2 linked regions of the Rhodopseudomonas boonkerdii genome follow. The protein of the gene in region 2 interacts with the protein of the main gene of each other region in a pairwise test. Links are inferred from orthologs where the notes say so. Each region holds a gene or a part of one and is shown on either strand. Other genes may lie near its edges.

What was found.
Region 1: the proteins of hfq (region 2) and rho interact in binary tests that used the Escherichia coli proteins (3 or more experiments, as listed by UniProt). The link is inferred for Rhodopseudomonas boonkerdii from one-to-one orthologs.

The regions. Positions count from the first base shown.
Region 1 is NZ_CP036537.1:289,572-293,288, forward strand. The notes cover bases 1-2,940. They hold rho (transcription termination factor Rho), read right to left. Parts: upstream 2,134-2,940; coding sequence 868-2,133; downstream 1-867. Other genes in these bases: mnmE (tRNA uridine-5-carboxymethylaminomethyl(34) synthesis GTPase MnmE), read right to left, coding at 1-610; hemJ (protoporphyrinogen oxidase HemJ), read right to left, coding at 2,490-2,912. Outside these bases: E0H22_RS01330 (pyruvate, water dikinase regulatory protein), read left to right, coding at 3,380-3,717. UniProt on the Escherichia coli protein: Facilitates transcription termination by a mechanism that involves Rho binding to the nascent RNA, activation of Rho's RNA-dependent ATPase activity, and release of the mRNA from the DNA template.
Region 2 is NZ_CP036537.1:3,042,969-3,046,719, reverse strand. What follows is about bases 1-2,975. They hold hfq (RNA chaperone Hfq), read right to left. Parts: upstream 1,622-2,975; coding sequence 1,379-1,621; downstream 1-1,378. Other genes in these bases: ntrX (nitrogen assimilation response regulator NtrX), read right to left, coding at 2,818-2,975; E0H22_RS13970 (D-amino-acid transaminase), read right to left, coding at 1,818-2,675; hflX (GTPase HflX), read right to left, coding at 1-1,355. In the rest of the region: more of ntrX, read right to left, coding at 2,976-3,751. UniProt on the Escherichia coli protein: RNA chaperone that binds small regulatory RNA (sRNAs) and mRNAs to facilitate mRNA translational regulation in response to envelope stress, environmental stress and changes in metabolite concentrations.

The DNA.
Region 1 (3,717 bases), 2.8 Mb from region 2 along the record:
CCTCGATCTCACGGCAAAGTGCTTCCGCCTTCTCCAATGCGGGTGCCATCAGTTCCGCGGAAACATCGCCCTCGTCGGAAAAATCGATGCCGACTTCCACCAGGGCCAATGCTTCGATGATCTGCTGGCGCCAGTTTCTCGCTTTGTCGCCGAGCAGACCCTTGAGCTGGCGCAGCGCCTGTTTGCGCTGACGGTCGGTATCAGCATGGATGAGATCGTCGAGACCTTCGGCTTCGGTCAGATCGAGCTTGCCGTTTTCGAAAGCACGACGCGTGAATTCGCCGGGTTCCGCCGGACGCAAACCGGGGATGGCAGCAAGTGCGTCGAACAATGCGACGAGAACCGCACGGCCTCCATGAATGTGAAATTCGGCAGTGTCCTCACCGGTGGCACTGGCGGGCGCGGGAAACCAAAGCACCATGGCATCGTCGATCGGGCCCAGTTTCTCGTCGGCGAGCAACACATGGGTGGCCGCGCGAGGTATCGGTCGCTTTTTTGCGAGGCGCTCAAGCGCAATGCCGGCGCGAGTGCCGGAGACCCGCACAATAGCAATCGCGGTCGGGGGCCGACCGGAGGATAATGCGTAGATAGTCTGGTCGCGCGGATGCATCGCCTATTTGACGACGGTGGGGGTGTGGCGCAACGGGATTCTCGCTCCGGCCCTCATCCTGCCGCTCCGCCCTCACCCTGAGGAGCGCGCATCGCGCGCGTCTCGAAGGGTGGCCACAGATTCAGAGCCAGGCCAGCTCATGGTTCGAGACGGCGCTTCGCGCCTCCTCGCCATGAGGAATGGAGTGTGTGGCATCACAACAAAAAAGGCGCCGCTGCAGAACAGCGGCGCCTTTCAATTTCAGAACCAAAAAAACCTTACGTATTCATCGAATCGAAGAACTCCGAATTACTCTTCGTGTTGCGGAGCTTGTCGAGCAGGAAGTCGATGGCGTCCATGGTGCCCATCGGATTGAGGATGCGGCGCAGAACATACATCTTCTTGAGCACCTGCGGATCGGTGATGAGCTCTTCCTTACGGGTGCCCGAACGCGAAATGTCGATGGCCGGGAAGGTCCGCTTGTCCGAGACCTTGCGGTCAAGGATGAGTTCGGAGTTACCGGTACCCTTGAACTCTTCGAAGATGACCTCGTCCATGCGGCTGCCGGTATCGACCAGCGCGGTGGCGATAATGGTGAGCGAGCCACCTTCTTCCACATTTCGCGCGGCGCCGAAGAAGCGCTTCGGACGCTGCAGCGCATTGGCATCGACACCGCCGGTCAGCACCTTGCCCGAAGACGGAACAACGGTGTTGTAGGCGCGACCGAGGCGGGTGATCGAATCCAGCAGGATCACCACGTCGCGGCCGTGTTCGACCAGGCGCTTAGCCTTCTCGATCACCATTTCAGCAACCTGGACGTGGCGGGTGGCCGGCTCGTCGAAAGTCGAGGACACGACCTCGCCCTTCACAGAGCGCTGCATGTCGGTGACTTCTTCCGGACGTTCGTCGATCAGAAGAACGATCAGATAGCACTCCGGGTGATTGGCCGTGATCGAATGCGCGATGTTCTGCATCAGCACGGTTTTGCCCGTGCGCGGCGGCGCGACGATCAAAGCACGCTGGCCCTTGCCGATCGGGGCAACAATATCGATGACGCGCGGCGACAGATCCTTGCGGGTCGGGTCTTCCAGTTCGAGACGGAAGCGCTCGTTCGGAAACAGCGGCGTCAGGTTGTCGAAATTGACCTTATGCTTTGACTTCTCGGGATCCTCGAAGTTCAGCGTGTTGACCTTGAGCAGCGCGAAATAGCGTTCGCCTTCCTTCGGGCTGCGGATATGGCCTTCGACGGTATCGCCGGTACGCAGGCCAAAACGGCGGATCTGCGAGGGCGAGACGTAAATGTCGTCCGGGCCGGGAAGGTAATTGGCGTCCGATGAACGGAGAAAACCGAAGCCGTCGGGCAAAACCTCAACGACGCCTTCGCCGATGATGTCGGTTTCCTGCAATGCCAGCTGCTTGAGGCAGGCGAACATCAGTTCCTGCTTGCGCATGGTGCTGGCATTTTCGACCCCAAGCTCTTCCGCAAACGAGACGAGCTCGGCTGGCGTCTTGGCCTTGAGGTCTTGAAGTTTCATTTCCCGCATTGGGGGTGGTCCTGTGGAGAATCGGTGGGGAGGTGCAAGCTGCTGGAGAGGTGCGGACGCTCAGAAGAGTCACGAAAGCCCGCAGGTCCCCGGCAACGAAGTCTTGAGCGATAAAGGTGCTGAAGAAGCTTCAAGCCTGATGCAGCGGCCGGCGGATTTCAAAAGCCGGGTCGAACCGCATCGCCTGCGTCGGGTGGGAGAGCCACGAACATATGGGACATCCGACCAACGCGCAAGATCGCCGGAAGTGCCAGGATGTCAGAAAATCTCCTCCTGGGCTCCGACCATGGCGTTCTGTACGGTCCCGGCTTTTTGAAGCAGCGCTTCGTGCCGCCCCGCCCCCGGGACACCGGGCCCTAAAACGGCTTCACCACCACCAGAATGACGATCAAGATCATCAAGACAGTCGGTATCTCATTGATAATTTTATAAAATTTAGCGCTACGTGTGTTACGGTCGAGGGCGAAATCGCGCACCCGGGCGGTCAGGAAGCCATGAACGCCGGACATTAGCAGCACCAGCAACAGTTTGGCGTGAAGCCAACCGGAATTGAACCAGCTACCGGACCACGCGAGGTAGAGACCGAGAAGCCAGGTTGCGATCATCGCCGGGTTGATGATCGCCTTGAGCAACCGGCGCTCCATCACCTTGAAGGTTTCGGACTGTTTTGAGCCGATCTCGGCGTCGCAGTGATAGACGAACAACCGAGGCAGGTAGAGCATCCCCGCCATCCAGGAAATGACGGCGATGATGTGTAAAGCCTTCGCCCATTCATACATTGCTAAGCCTTGCCATCTATCAGAGTGCTCGGTGTCTTGAGGGGAACATGTGCACGGGATTGCCGTTGTTTCGCAAGCGAGGTCCGTGCGGTGATCCCCGCTCTATCGGCATGGGCCCTCTTCCTCAAATCTACTATTAGATTCTTAAGGTTTGAGTCTGATTGGCCGTGGATTTAGCCGGCACAATCCTGTCCCCGCATTGTCCCGTACTTGTGCACATGGCGGTCGGAATTGTTCGCGAGCCTCTTGTCATCGGCAAAGACAAGCAATGCAGGAACTTGTCGTGCGTTCGGTCAGGATTCCGGAGAGACAAATTCACATAACCCCATTATCATGACGGACACCGCCAAACGGTATCCCCGCTGGCAGGCCTGTGAAAAAGAATCCGGGTTATCCCGGTCGTCGCGCCATCGCCGCGAAACGGGGCGAAGAGCTCCACAGGGATTCACAGAACACACAGGGTTATGGTGCATACCACCGGCAGCTTTTTTCATCTTCATCTGGTGTCCGACTCCACCGGCGAGACGCTGATTACCGTCGCCCGGGCGGTCGCCGCGCAATATTCCAATGTGACGCCCGTGGAGCACGTCTACCCCCTGGTTCGCAGCCAGAAGCAGCTTGACCGCGTGCTGACCGAGATCGAGGAAGCGCCCGGAATCGTATTGTTCACGCTGCTGGAAAAGGATCTGGTCGAACGACTGGAAGCGAAGTGCCAGGAAATCAATTCGCCCAGCCTGTCGATCATCGGCCCGGTGATGCAACTGTTCCAGAACTATCTCGGCGCTTCGACCTCCGGCAGGGTCGG
Region 2 (3,751 bases):
CCGAATTTGCTGATCACCACATCGCGCTTGGTCTCATCCACGCGGACGGTCATGTCGAAATGGCCGTCATGCAGTTCCTTCGCAAGCACCTCGGCGTTGCGATGCAGCCAGCTGACGCCGGCACCGTCCGATGCGTCGACGGAGAGGTCGAGGGTGACACGGGTCGATGCAAGACGGTCCTCGATGGCGGTGAGGAGTTCAGTGACGCCCTCGCCCGTCACGGCCGAGACCATGAAGACCGGATTGTCCGCCGGTTTTCGCGCGGCAATGTTCGCGAGGTTCTCCCGCTGCTCCGCGTCAAAACGGTCGATCTTGTTCCAGACTTCGAGGATACGCGCGCCGGCATCGATGTCGATACCGAGCTGGCGCAACACATTGTCGACATCGCTCTGCTGCGCTTCAGCATCTTCATGCGAGATGTCGCGCACGTGCAGGATGATATCAGCTTCGAGCACCTCTTCCAGTGTGGCGCGAAACGCTGCCACGAGCTGGGTTGGCAGATTGGAGATGAAGCCGACAGTGTCGGACAGCATCGCCTTGCCGCCATGGGGCAGCGTCAGCGCACGCAACGTCGGATCGAGGGTCGCGAACAGCATGTCCTCGGCTTGCACATCGGCGCGCGTCAGGCGATTGAACAGCGTGGACTTGCCGGCATTGGTGTAACCAACCAGCGCGACGACACGATACGGCACGCGCCGGCGGCCGGCGCGATGCAGCCGGCGTGTCGCCTGCACTTTCTTGAGATCGTTTTCGAGCCGCGTGATGCGCTCGCCGATCATGCGGCGGTCCGCTTCAATTTGCGTTTCGCCGGGACCGCCCATGAAGCCGAAGCCGCCGCGCTGACGCTCCAGATGGGTCCACGACCGCACCAGACGACTGCGCTGATAGTTGAGATGCGCGAGCTCGACCTGCAGCGTGCCCTCTTTCGTTTTTGCACGGCGGCCGAAGATTTCGAGAATGAGGCCGGTGCGGTCGAGCACCTTGGCCTTCAACTCCTTTTCCAGATTGCGCTGCTGGATCGGCGACAGCGCGCAGTCCATCACCACGATGCCGATCTCGTTCGCGGCGATGAGGCCGGCGATCTCCTCGACCTTGCCCTTGCCGAGATAGGTGGCCGGGCGGATCTGGCTGAGCGGCGCGGCGACGGCCTCGATCACATCGAGATCGATGGCGCGCGCGAGTCCCACCGCCTCTTCGAGGCGCGCATCGGTGTCGCGGATGTGCGCATAGGCTGCCGCCTCGGCATCACCGCGGCGCTCGCGCAAATAAGGGCCGACCACGAGAACGCGGCCGGTCGATTCGCTGCCGGCCGTGGGACGGTCGGCAGCATTGCCTTCGAAGCTACGAAATTCCAATCAAGCGTCTCTTAAGCGTTCGCTCAGGCCTCTTCGCCGCCTTCGAACAACTGGATCGGCGCGCCCGGCATGATGGTCGAGATCGCATGCTTATACACCAGCTGCGAGTGACCGTCGCGGCGGAGCAGAAGACAGAAATTGTCGAACCAGGTGACGATACCCTGCAATTTGACGCCGTTCACGAGGAAGATCGTCAGGGGGGTCTTGGTCTTGCGAACGTGGTTGAGGAAGGTGTCCTGTAGATTTTGTGCGCGGTCTGCCGCCATTTTTCTTAATCCCGCAGTCTGTTGTGTCTGTTTTGTTGCTTTTATTGCGCCGGGCCTGCCCTCTTTTCCGGGTTATTGCCTGGCCGCTGCATCGCCCAAAGATCCCCCTCGGGGCGCACAGCGCTGCAATTAGACGGCAGACGGCGTGTGAAGGCAAGCCGCCACACGGAAAACCTGCCTAGAAAGGCAGCAAACCTCAGCCAATGTCCGCAAATTTATGGAATTCCTGGCGCAGACGGAGTGCAGTCGGTCCCGGTTTACCGTCGCCAATGCTCTTTCCATCAATGGCGATCACCGGCATGACGATCTGACTCGCCGAGGATACGAAGGCTTCTGCGGCATTGGCCGCCTCCTCCGGCGTAAAGTTCCGCTCCTCGAGCTTGAGCTGGAGAGAGGCCAGAACCTCGACCAGAACCGCACGGGTGATGCCAGACAGGATGCCACGCTCGGCACTCTTGGTGACCACCTTGCCGTCCTTGGTGATGATCCAGGCATTGCAGGATGCGCCTTCGGTCACGAAGCCGTCCGCGTCGACATACCAGGCCTCATAGGCCCCTTTGTCGCGAGCCTCCTGGCGAGCAAGCACGTTGGGCAGCAGACCGACGCTCTTGATATCCACGCGCGGCCAGCGGTTCTCGGCCGTGGTGATGACTTTTACGCCGCGTTCGGCAGCCGCCTGGTTCTTCGCGAAGTTCAGCGACTTGGCGGTGACGACCACGCTCGGCTTTACCTCGGGCGACGGGAAGCCATGGTCGCGATGGGCAACGCCGCGGGTGACCTGCAGATAGACGATACCGTAATTGATGCGGTTACGGCGAACGACCTCCTGCATGATGACCTTGAGCGAGGTCAGCGCCATCGGCATGGCGATGCGCAGTTCGCCCAGCGAGCGTTCCAGCCTCGCCATATGGCGGGGAAAATCGACCATTTTGCCGCCGATGATCTCGCAAACCTCATAGACGCCGTCGGCGAATTGGTAGCCGCGGTCCTCGACGTTCACAGCGGCATCGCTGAGGTGCTGGTAGAGGCCGTTGACATAGGCGATGCGCGACATGGTGGCGGATTCCGGTTTGTTGTTTCGTGGGATCTATAACACAAACACCATCCCGCAGGATGGGTAGAGCGAAGGCGCAAAGCGCCGGAGCAACCCCTCGGCGGAGCCTGCCACGGGCGACGATCAGCATGGGCTCGGCGTTTTACCCCACGCCGAGCGCTTTCAGTTTGCGATGCAGAGCCGAGCGCTCCATGCCGACGAATTCGGCGGTGCGCGAGATGTTACCCGAGAAACGGCTGATCTGCGCAATCAGGTAATCGCGTTCGAACACCTCGCGGGCCTCGCGCAGCGGCAGGCCCATGATGTGCTCGCCGTTGTTCGAAGTCGGCATCGACGGCACCATGGAGCCCACATCCTGCGGAAGCATGTCGGCCGTGATGATGACCTCCGGCCCGCCGCCGGCGAGGATCATCACACGCTCGACATTGTTGCGGAGCTGGCGGACATTCCCGGGCCAGACGTGGGACTGCAGCACGGCCATGGCGTCCTGACCGATCTGACGCTTGGGCAAACCGGTATTGGCCGAGATCTGCTCCATGAAGAACTCGATCAACTCCGGAATGTCCTCGCGATGCTCGGACAGCGGCGGGACGCGGATCGGCACGACCGACAGGCGGTGATAGAGATCTTCGCGGAAGGTGCCGGCAGCGATCTCCTCTTCAAGATTCCGCGCCGTCGACGAAATGATGCGGACGTCGACGCTGACTTTGGTCGTGCCCCCTGCCCGCATAAAGGTTTGATCGACAAGCACGCGAAGAATCTTGTTCTGGGTCTCGCGCGGGAGATCGCCGATCTCGTCGATAAACAGCGTGCCGCCATGGGCCTCCTCAAGCGCGCCGGCCTTGCGCTGCTGCTCGCCATTGCTCTGTTCGGTGCCGAACAGCTCCAGCTCCATGCGTTCCGGCGTGATGGCCGCAGCATTGATCACCACGAAGGGACCATTGGCGCGGGACGACGAGGCGTGCAGCGTGCGTGCTGCGAGCTCCTTGCCGGCGCCGGAGGGACCGACGATAAGGATGCGGCTGTTGGCCTTGGCGGCGCGGTCGATGGTCTGGCGGAGCTGGTTCATCGCCGCG